3 regions of the Mesorhizobium sp. URHB0026 genome follow, and region 2 is predicted to be linked to each of the others. Evidence: predicted binding sites of a transcription regulator. Region 2 holds the regulator's gene; each other region holds the start of a gene.

Region 1 (3,274 bases), 1.4 Mb from region 2:
CCTCGACGTCAAGGGCGGCAAGCCGGCGGCCTTCGCCCTGCAGAACGCCCTCGACATCGTGCTGATCTCGAACAATCTGGGCGATGCCAAGAGCCTGATCACCCACCCGGCGACGACCACCCACAAGAATTTGAGCGACGAGGCCCGCGCCGAACTCGGCATCGGGCCCGGTACGCTCAGGCTGTCGGTCGGCCTGGAGGATACGGACGATCTGCTTGAAGATATCGCGCAAGCGTTGAAGGCCGCCAAATAGGTTTCGTCCAGGCAGCGTCGTCAGCAGCGATCAGGCGCTCGACGGCGTCTCCTCCAGTTCCGCCGTCTTGGTCCGGATGGTCATGGCGTTGCCGCGCCAGTCGACGGCGCCGCCGAGCCAGCCGCGCGCCCAGATGGCCGGGAGCATGACGTCCCGCGCGACCGTCGCCGCGATCATGCGCGTCGAGACGTGCCAACCCTTGGCCAGGGCCAGAGCGCATTCCGGAAGATAGAACGCCGCCAGCACGGCAATCGCGGTCGCCCAGAGGCTGACGCCGGCGCTCCCCGCCGCAACCAGCGCAAGAACCAGCGGGACCGCCGCACCAGTCAGGATCTCGGGCGCGAAGAACAGCGGGAAGGTGACGCGGCGCAGGCGCGCCCAGCGGGCCTGGCGCGACCAGATCTCGCGAAACGTGCGCTGGCCGAGCGGCTGCTCGAAGGGCGCCGCAACGAGGTTGACACGCAGGCCGAGGCCGTTCACCAGCTTGGTCGCGGCGGCGTCCTCGGCGATCTCGGCGGCCAGCGCGCGGATGCCGCCATTGGCGTCCAGCATCGGCTTGTTCCACAGCATGCTCTTGCCCTGCGCGAAGCCGAGGCCGAGCGCCTCGCCGGCATACTGCCAGCGGGCCTGCAATGTGTTCAGGAAGGCGCATTCGACGTCGGCCCAGAAACCATCTGGCCTGGAGCCGATCGGCGTCGAGCAGACAAGGCCGGTACCGTGCCGCCACGCCGCCATCATGTGCTCGACGTAGTCCCTAGGCATCAGAACGTTGGAATCGGCAAGAATGACCCAGTCGTGGCGCGCCGCTTCCCAGCCTTTCACGCAATTGTTGAGCTTGGGATTGGCGCTGACACGGTCGTCGCCGATCAACAGCCGGGCCGGCACCTGCGGAAACCGGGCAATCGCCCTGTTTATCAGTTTGACCACCGGGTCGTCGGCATGGGCGACGCAGAAGATCAGTTCGTAGCGTGGCCAGTCGAGCGCGAAGGCGCGTTCCAGCGTCTCACGTGTGAAGGGCTCGACGCCGCGCGACGGGACGAGAATCGACACCGCCGGCGATCTGCCCGCCGGCGGGGCGATCGTGGCGCGCCGTTTCAGCTGTGAAGCGGCAAGCAGGATGCTGGCAGCGTTTGAGAGGATGAGTGCGGTCGAAAGCGAGGCGGATATGAGAGTGAGTTCCATCGAGATCTGGTCACTCCGGAAGTCGGCCCGCGTCGCGGCCGTTTTCAACAGTTCGACAGAGGGCCGAGTCGCCCGGTTCGCGCACACCACCATTGTCGTGTGTCACTTAAATGACATTCTTTGCCGGCACCTGCGTTTCAATCCCAGGCGCGACAAGACGCGCACGTTGACCTGCTCACCGCGAGCGTCGAAAGTCGTCGGATTGTTTTGGAGCCGCTCATGTACCGCGCCGTGACGCGCAACATCGAAGTGCAGGTCAGGCCGTTCTATCTGGAGGATCGTTCGGATCCCCAGGAGAACCGCTACGTCTGGGGCTATCAGATAACGATCGACAACCAGTCTGACGAGTTCGTGCAGCTTCTGTCGCGCTATTGGCATATCACCGATGGTGCCGGCCGGGTCGAGGAGGTGCGCGGGCCGGGCGTTGTCGGCGACCAGCCGGAACTCAATCCCGGCGACAGCTATCAGTACACGTCCGGCTGCCCGCTCTCGACACCCTCCGGGATCATGGTCGGACGCTACACGATGCGCAACAAGCGCGGCGAGACGTTCGACATCGCCATCCCAGCCTTCTCGCTCGATCTGCCGGGGACAAGGCGCACGGTGAACTGAGGGCCGACGGTCACGCTGCCCTCAGCCGCCCTTCGGGCACCTTCTCCCCGCGGAACGGGGAGAAGGAAAGGCTTTACTGAGCCGCAAACTCGGCTGGGTCGAAGTCGTACTGCGTCGAGCAGAATTCGCACGCGACATGGATGCCGCCATCCTCGGTGCTGTCCTTGATCTCCTGCGCGGAGAAGCCCTCGAGGATGCCACGGATCTTGTCGCGGGAGCATGAGCACTGGTCGGCGACGGGAACGCCGCCGAAGACGCGCACGCCATGCTCATGGAAGAGGCGATAAAGCAGCCGCTCGGCGCCGATGGTCGGGTCGATCAATTCGGTCGGCTCGATGGTGCCTAGCAACGCCAGGAGTTCCTGCCAGGAATTATCGGCCGGATCGTGGACTTGCTCGCGCGGATCGCCGTCCCCACCCGGCAGGTCCGGAATGCGCATGCGCTCGGGCGATTGCGGCAGGAACTGCGCCAGGATGCCGCCGGCGCGCCATTGCTCGCGCGCGCCGCCGACACCGGGGGTCAGCAGCTTGGCGACCGAGAGCCTGATATCGGTCGGGATCTGTTCCGACTGACGGAAATAGGTGCGTGCCGCATCTTCCAGCGTTTCGCCATCGAGCTGGACGATGCCTTGATAACGCTGCGTATGAGCGCCCTGGTCGATGGTCAGCGCCAGCACGCCGCTGCCAAGCAGCGTCTGCTGGGACGTCTCACCTGCCCCGACCAGTGCTTCGAGCCGATCCGCATCGAAGCGTGCGTAGGCGCGCAGCGCCGAGGGCGTGGAAAAGTCCGCGACCAGCATGTCGACAGGCCCGTCGGTACGGGTCTGCAGGATGAACTTGCCTTCGAATTTGAGCGAGGTGCCGAGCAGAACGGTCAGCACACAGGCTTCCGCCAGCAGGCGGGCGACCGGCTCGGGATAATCGTGGCGGCCAAGGATGGCGTCGAGCATCGGCCCAAGCTGGACCGTGCGGCCGCGCACGTCGAGCGGACCGACCTCGAAGGGAACGACGTGATCGTCGCCGGCATAGCCGAACTCGCCGAGTTTGGGGTGATGTTCAGTCACTTGATGGCTTTCCAACATGACAAAGCTCCAGGGCGCGGCCATGCGGCCCTGGTGGGCACATGCGTCCAAACGCGCTTGATTTGCGTGATGCGGCGCAGATAGGCATCGCGCCGCCGCAGATCAAGCGCCTGGGCATTTCGGGCGCCCAAGACACTTCAAGCACC
Region 2 (3,274 bases):
TTGATCGACGAGTTGCAAGCCGACTACACAATCGTCATCGTCACCCACAACATGCAGCAGGCCGCGCGCGTCTCGAAGCAGACGGCTTTCATGTATCTGGGCGAGCTGGTCGAATTCGACAAGACCGAGAAGATCTTCACGTCGCCTCGCGAGAAGCGCACGCAGGACTATATCACCGGCCGCTTCGGCTGATCTCACGCATACGAGGACCAGGATCATGGCCGAACACACAGTCGCAGCCTTCGACGAGGATCTCGGACAGATCAGCAGGCTGATCAGCGACATGGGCGATCTCGCCGGCATCATGGTCGGCGGCGCCACCAAGGCGCTGCTGAATTCCGACAACGCGCTGGCACAGCGCGTCGTCTCCGACGACGCCATTATGGACGCGCGCCAGCGCGAACTCGATGATCGCGCCATCACCCTGATCGCCAAGCGCCAGCCGATGGCCGACGATCTGCGTCATGTGGTCGGCTCGATCCGCATGGCGGGCGATCTCGAACGCATCGGCGACCTTGCCAAGAACATCGCCAAGCGCGTCGGCTCCGTCGGCCTCACCGCCACGCCGCGCGACCTGTCGCATTCCATAGACTCCATGGCGCAGCTGGTGCTGATCCAGGTGCAGGGCGTGGTCGAGGAATATGCGGCCGGCGATGCCGCCGCCCTCGCCAAGCTCAGGAATGACGACGAACGCATCGATGTCAAATACACTTCGGTCTTCCGCGAACTCCTGACCTACATGATGGAGGATCCCCGCAACATCACGGCTTGCACGCATCTTTTGTTCTGCGCCAAGAATCTCGAACGCATCGGCGACCATGTGACCAACATTGCCGAGAATGCGTATTATGTGCTGACCGGCACGCAACTGCCCGCCAACCGTCCGAAGCAGGACGAGACGGCGATGTCGGTGCCGGCGGCTTGACGGCAGGGATGATCAATCGATGATCGCGCCACGCATCATGGTGGTGGAGGACGAGGAGCCGCTGGGCGTGCTCCTCCGCTACAATCTGGAGTCCGAGGGTTACCAGGTCGAGGTGGTGACACGCGGCGACGAAGCCGAGATCCGCCTCCAGGAAAACGTGCCCGACCTCCTGGTGCTCGACTGGATGGTGCCGGCGGTTTCCGGCATCGAACTCTGTCGGCGCCTGCGTATGCGGCCCGAGACGGAGCGGTTGCCGATCATCATGCTGACGGCGCGCGGCGAGGAGAGCGACCGCGTGCGCGGCCTCTCGACCGGCGCCGACGACTATCTGGTCAAGCCGTTCTCGACGCCGGAATTCATGGCCCGGGTCAAGGCACTGCTGCGCCGCGCCAAGCCGGAAGTGTTGTCCAGCGTGCTCAAGGTCGGCGACATCGTGCTCGACCGCGAATCGCACCGGGTCTATCGCAAGAAGAGCGAGATCCGGCTCGGACCGACCGAGTTCCGCCTGCTCGAGTTCATGATGCGCCATCCCGGCCGCGTATTCTCGCGCAGCCAGTTGCTCGACAATGTCTGGGGCGAGACGATCTACATCGACGAGCGCACCGTGGATGTGCATGTCGGCCGCCTGCGCAAGGCGGTAAACAATGGCCGCATGCCCGATGTGATACGCACCATCCGTGGCGCAGGCTACGCGATCCGCGAGGATTGAGATCAGGCCACGTTCTTGCCGGATCTCACCTGCACGCCCGGCGCGAAGATCTCCTGGTCGACGAAGGTGAGCGCGCGCATGGCGCAGCCCTCGCGGATCAGCGGCAATTCGTTCGGCTCTGTATCGAAGGAAATCGACGTCGAATGCTGGCCGCCGGCGGTCTGGGCGATGGCCTCGCGCAAGGCCGGCTCGATCAGATCGAAGGCGGCGGCGCTGACGCCGACCATCGCAACGGGCGCCGGATCGATCAGCGCGAACAGGCTGCCAAGCCCATAGCCCAGCGCCTCCCCGGCCTTGCGATAGGCCTCGCGTTCCGGTCCGTCTCTTTCGCGCGCCGTGGCCGCCAATGCACGCATGTCGGCGTCGCTGACGTCGACCGGTTTGGCGTCCTCACCCATCTGTCCTGCATTGCGCCAGATGGCATAGTTGCCGGCATAGGCCTCGACGCAGCCGCGCCGCCCGCAGCGGCAGAGCGCGCCGCCCGGGCGATGGATCATGTGGCCGAACTCGCCGCCCGAGGAATGGGTGCCTGTGAACAGCTCGCCCTTCAGCACCAGGCCCATGCCGATGCCGTGCGAGAGCAGGATGGCGATGAAGTCGTCGCGGTAGCGCTCGGGGTCGCGCCAGCGCAGCGCCACCGCCATCATGTTGCAGTCGTTCTCCATGGTGGCGGGGATGCCGAATTCGGCTTCGAGTATATCGGCGAAGGCAATGTCCGTCTGGGGCGTGATCGGCGACCACAGCATGGCGCGCGCCTCGGTGTCGGTGATGCCCTGGATCGCCAGCGCGATGCGGGCGATGCTGGCGACGTCGAGGTCGGGATCCTCGAGGCGGCGCCGGACGATGGCCACGCATTCGCCGATCAGCGCCTCGCGCGACATGGTCAGCGTGTCCAGCCGGCGCTGCTCCTCCGATATCACCTGGCCGGCGTAGTCGATGACGGCGACGGAGAGGAAATTCAGCGACAGCACCACGGTCATGACCGCCGCGGCCTCGGGGTTGAGGCCAAGGCCAACCTGCGGCCGGCCGCGTTTCAGTGAGCCGGCCTCGTTCGGCTTGCCTTCGCTCAGGATACCTTCGCCGATCAGGTCGGCTGATATCGCCGATATAGTCGAGTGGCTGAGGGCGGTGGTGGCGGCGATCTCGGTGCGCGAGGGCTGGCCACCCCGGCGCACGGCTCCAATCACCATTGCTCGATTGCGCCGGCGCAGATCGTCGTGGCGGATTCCGACCGACATGATTTCCCTCCCCGTCGCCGCGGTTCTTGACGCCCCCCCGAACACCCTCCGGCAACAGGTCGAATACTGGCAGAAGCGGCTGGGGCTGTCATTTATTTATTGCGAGGCTCGAAAAAAGGCTTCCGGCACCTCAAAATCCGTCAGAATCGATGTTGACAGGGTTCCGGCGATGGACGAATATTTTTTCGAGGCTCGAAAAAATAGGGCCTTCGTGCCGGCCTTGGGGCCAGTTTGGTCGCGCCACACGCGGCGCAGGGAGGATATCATGAAGAGATTCACAGTCGCCATTCTGGCGGGTGTCGCCATGTCGCTGACGCTCGCGTCGGTCGCTCAGGGGAAGGACAAAGTGATCGGCGTGTCGTGGTCGAACTTCCAGGAAGAGCGCTGGAAGACCGACGAGGC
Region 3 (3,274 bases), 560 kb from region 2:
AAACGGCGGCGGCGGCGGACGTTCTGCGGCTGGCCGTCGAGGAGCATGAGCGCCGGACGGGCACATCGGTGACGCTTACGATGCCGAAACATTTGCCGGAGCCTGGCGCTTCTGAGAAGATCAGCATTTATCGCTTCGTGCAGGAGGGGCTGAACAATGCCTACCGCCACGGACGGGGCAAGGATCAGGCGGTGCGTGCAGGCATGAAAAATGGTCGGTTTTTCGTTGAAGTATCGGACGGCGGACCGGGCTTCGATCTGGCGCGGGCAGAGGGGTTGGGCCTTGCCGGTCTCAGGGAGCGGGTTGAAAGCATTGGCGGCCAATTCGAAACACTGACAGGGCCGAAAGGCACGAAGCTGGTGATCCGTCTTTCGGTCGAGGAGCAAGCATGATCGGCGCCATCCGCATTGCCATTGTCGACGATCATCCGCTGTTCCGCGAAGGCGTGACGCGCAGCCTGTCGGAGATCGGCGGCTTCGAGATGGTCGGCGAAGGTGCGACCGCGCAGGACGCGGAGCGCATCGCCTCGACCATGCAGCCCGACATATTGCTCATCGACATTTCCATGCCGGGCGGCGGCCTGGCCGCGGTTGCCAGCATCCTTGCCGACCATCCCGCCCAAAAGATCGTCATGCTGACCGTTTCGGAGGCGAATGCCGATGTGACCAAGGCCTTGAACGCCGGGGTGCTCGGCTATGTCCTCAAAGGTGTCGGATCGCGCGCGCTTGCCGATATCCTGCGCAACGTGGCAACCGGCGAAAGCTATCTTTCGCCGATGCTGTCAGCCCGGCTGCTTTCCGATGTGCAGTCCCTGCAGCCCGCCAACGGGGTCGCGGACCGGCTGCGGCAACTCACCGGCCGGCAGACCGAAATACTGCGGCTGGTGGCGGAGGGACTGAGCAACAAGGAAATCGCCTTGCGCCTGGAGCTGCAGGAGAAGACCGTCAAGCATCACATGACGGGGGTGCTGTCGAAACTCAACGTGCGAAACCGTACTGAAGCGGCCCTCATCATGCGCGAGTTTCGCGACCGCGACAGGGACCGTTCGTAGCCATCGCGGAACGCCGCGAAACGAGGTCACCTCCGCCGGGGGCGGCGGAGGTGACGTGTGAAACTGGTCGTTGCCTGTCGACCAACTTCACAAGGCCGAAATTCAGGGGGCCGAAATTCAGGGGGCCGCAATTCATGGGGCCGCAATTCATGGGGCCGAAATCCAAAGCGCCGAAATTCAAAGCGCCTTGAGCCGGCTGGCATCGGCCGGTGTGGCACGGCGATCGATGATCGTGCGGCCGAGCTTATCCATCATGCTGAAACGGCCGTTCTCGATCTTTTCCGTCAAGCCGTCAGGGTGCTGAACTGTAATCTTGTTGCCGTCCACGTCGACCGTGTCGCCGGTCATGGCGTTGACATGGCTTGTGCTCTGGTCGCCCTGGCCCTGGCTCTTACCCTTCCCGCTATTCCCGCCGCCGCTGTTTCCGCCATTGCCACTGTTGCCGTTGTTGCCGCCACCGTTGCCGTTGTTACCCCCACCACCGTTGCCGCCATTGCCACCGCCATTGCCGCCGCCACCGCCGTTGCCGCCCTTGTCGGCATGTGCGGTCGCGGCATCGAGTCCAGGCACGAAGCCATGGAAGACTATTTCATAGGGAGCGATGGTTAGCGCCAGGACGGCCGCCGATCCGATAGCCAGACGGCAACAACGGGCCGTGATCGATCCACGCATACTGATCTCCGTCGATTGAGCCGGCGTGCCCACCCCAACGTTGCAGTGCAACAACATCGCCGAAAAACGTGGTGGCCGGAAGCGACCCCCGACCGTTGCGTTTGTCCCCCAGGACCTTTGCAGGCGCAAGATCGGACCAAAGTCCCAGGGCGACGCGTGGAGAATCGCCCTCGCGAGTGAGCAGCAGCGGAGATACCATGTCACGAAAATGTGATCAGCCTGCCGTAAGCGGTCGAACAGGCAACAAGCTCCAGCCAAAACCAAGCCAGAGGTTCCCATGACCGAACATCGATCCCCCGACGCCCGATTCCGCACCAGCCTGCTCGAGGAAAACGAGGGCCCCGCCAACAATCCTAGCGAAAACCGCACCATGGGCGAGATCATCGCCGCGCGATTCTCGCGCCGCGGCTTCCTCAAGGGTTCGCTTGCTGTTTCGGCGATCGCCGCCACCGTCAGCCCGCTGGCCATGATCGCCGCCGATGATGCCCGTGCCGCGGAAGGTTCGGCCTTCAAATTCGACGAGCTGGAGGCCGGTATCGACGACAAGCACCACGTCGCGCCCGGCTACGACGCCGACGTTTTGCTGCGCTGGGGCGATCCGCTGTTTGTCGATTCGCCGGAATTCGACCCCACGAAGCAGTCGGCGCAAGCCCAGGCCAGGCAGTTCGGCTACAACAACGACTATGTCGGTTACATTCCGCTCGACGGCTCGGCCGAACATGGCCTGCTGGTGGTCAACCACGAATACACCAACCCGCATCTGATGTTCCCGGGCATCGTCAAGATCGTCGAGAAGGACGGCAAGAAGTCGGCCGAGGTGGCGCCGCTCTCGAAGGAGCAGGTCGATGTCGAGATGGCCGCCCATGGCGGCACCATCGTCGAGATCCGCAAGGAGGGCGGCAAATGGCGGGTGATTCGCGACGGTAAGCTCAACCGCCGCATCACCGCCAACACCGAAATGGCGTTGTCGGGCCCGGTCGCCGGCCATGACCGCGTGAAGACCAATGCCGACCCGTCCGGCGTCAAGGTGTTCGGCACCATCAACAATTGCGCCGGCGGGGTCACGCCCTGGGGCACCTATGTGATGTCCGAGGAGAACATCCATGGCTACTTCTCCGGCGAGCTGCCGGAGGGCCACAAGGAGGCCGCCAACTACAAGCGCCTCGGCATTCCGGAAGGCGCCTATGAATGGGGCGCGCACTATGACCGCTTCAACCTGGCCAAGGAGCCGAACGAGCCCAACCGCTTCGGCTGGATCGTCGAGGTCGACGTCAACGACCCGGCCTCGGTGCCGCGCAAGCGCACCGCCATGGGCCGCTTCAAGCATGAGGGCGCCGAATCGATCGTCGCCAAGGACGGTCGCGTGGTCTTCTATCTCGGCGACGACGAGCGCTTCGACTATGTCTACAAGTTCGTCACCAAGGGCATGTTCAACGCCGGCGACCGCGCGGCCAACAAGGATATGCTCGACGACGGCACACTGCATGTCGCAAAATTCGCGGAGGACGGCTCGGTCGAATGGATGCCGATCGTGTTCGGCCACGGCCGGCT

The links. Region 2 encodes PhoB, which activates phosphate uptake and scavenging genes when phosphate is short. Its sites were predicted from a motif close to TGTCATNNANCTGTCAT; they were not measured.
Region 1: ACVWWD_RS12240 (ceramide glucosyltransferase) is a predicted target of PhoB. The motif match lies at 1,535-1,551, and genes of this name have one in related genera.
Region 3: ACVWWD_RS08070 (PhoX family protein) is a predicted target of PhoB. The motif match lies at 1,922-1,938, and genes of this name have one in related genera.

What each region holds. Positions count from the first base shown of each region.
Region 1 covers NZ_JBSSCN010000001.1:2,450,958-2,454,231, reverse strand. The annotation lists gene ACVWWD_RS12245 (O-succinylhomoserine sulfhydrylase) at 1-253, shown strand, start outside; gene ACVWWD_RS12240 (ceramide glucosyltransferase) at 284-1,435, opposite strand; gene apaG (Co2+/Mg2+ efflux protein ApaG) at 1,655-2,047, shown strand; gene ACVWWD_RS12230 (Hsp33 family molecular chaperone) at 2,121-3,152, opposite strand.
Region 2 covers NZ_JBSSCN010000001.1:1,026,145-1,029,418, reverse strand. The annotation lists gene pstB (phosphate ABC transporter ATP-binding protein PstB) at 1-192, shown strand, start outside; gene phoU (phosphate signaling complex protein PhoU) at 218-925, shown strand; gene phoB (phosphate regulon transcriptional regulator PhoB) at 945-1,634, shown strand; gene ACVWWD_RS05155 (ROK family protein) at 1,637-2,872, opposite strand; gene xylF (D-xylose ABC transporter substrate-binding protein) at 3,138-3,274, shown strand, end outside.
Region 3 covers NZ_JBSSCN010000001.1:1,582,080-1,585,353, forward strand. The annotation lists gene ACVWWD_RS08055 (sensor histidine kinase) at 1-392, shown strand, start outside; gene ACVWWD_RS08060 (response regulator) at 389-1,051, shown strand; gene ACVWWD_RS08065 (hypothetical protein) at 1,229-1,723, opposite strand; gene ACVWWD_RS08070 (PhoX family protein) at 2,001-3,274, shown strand, end outside.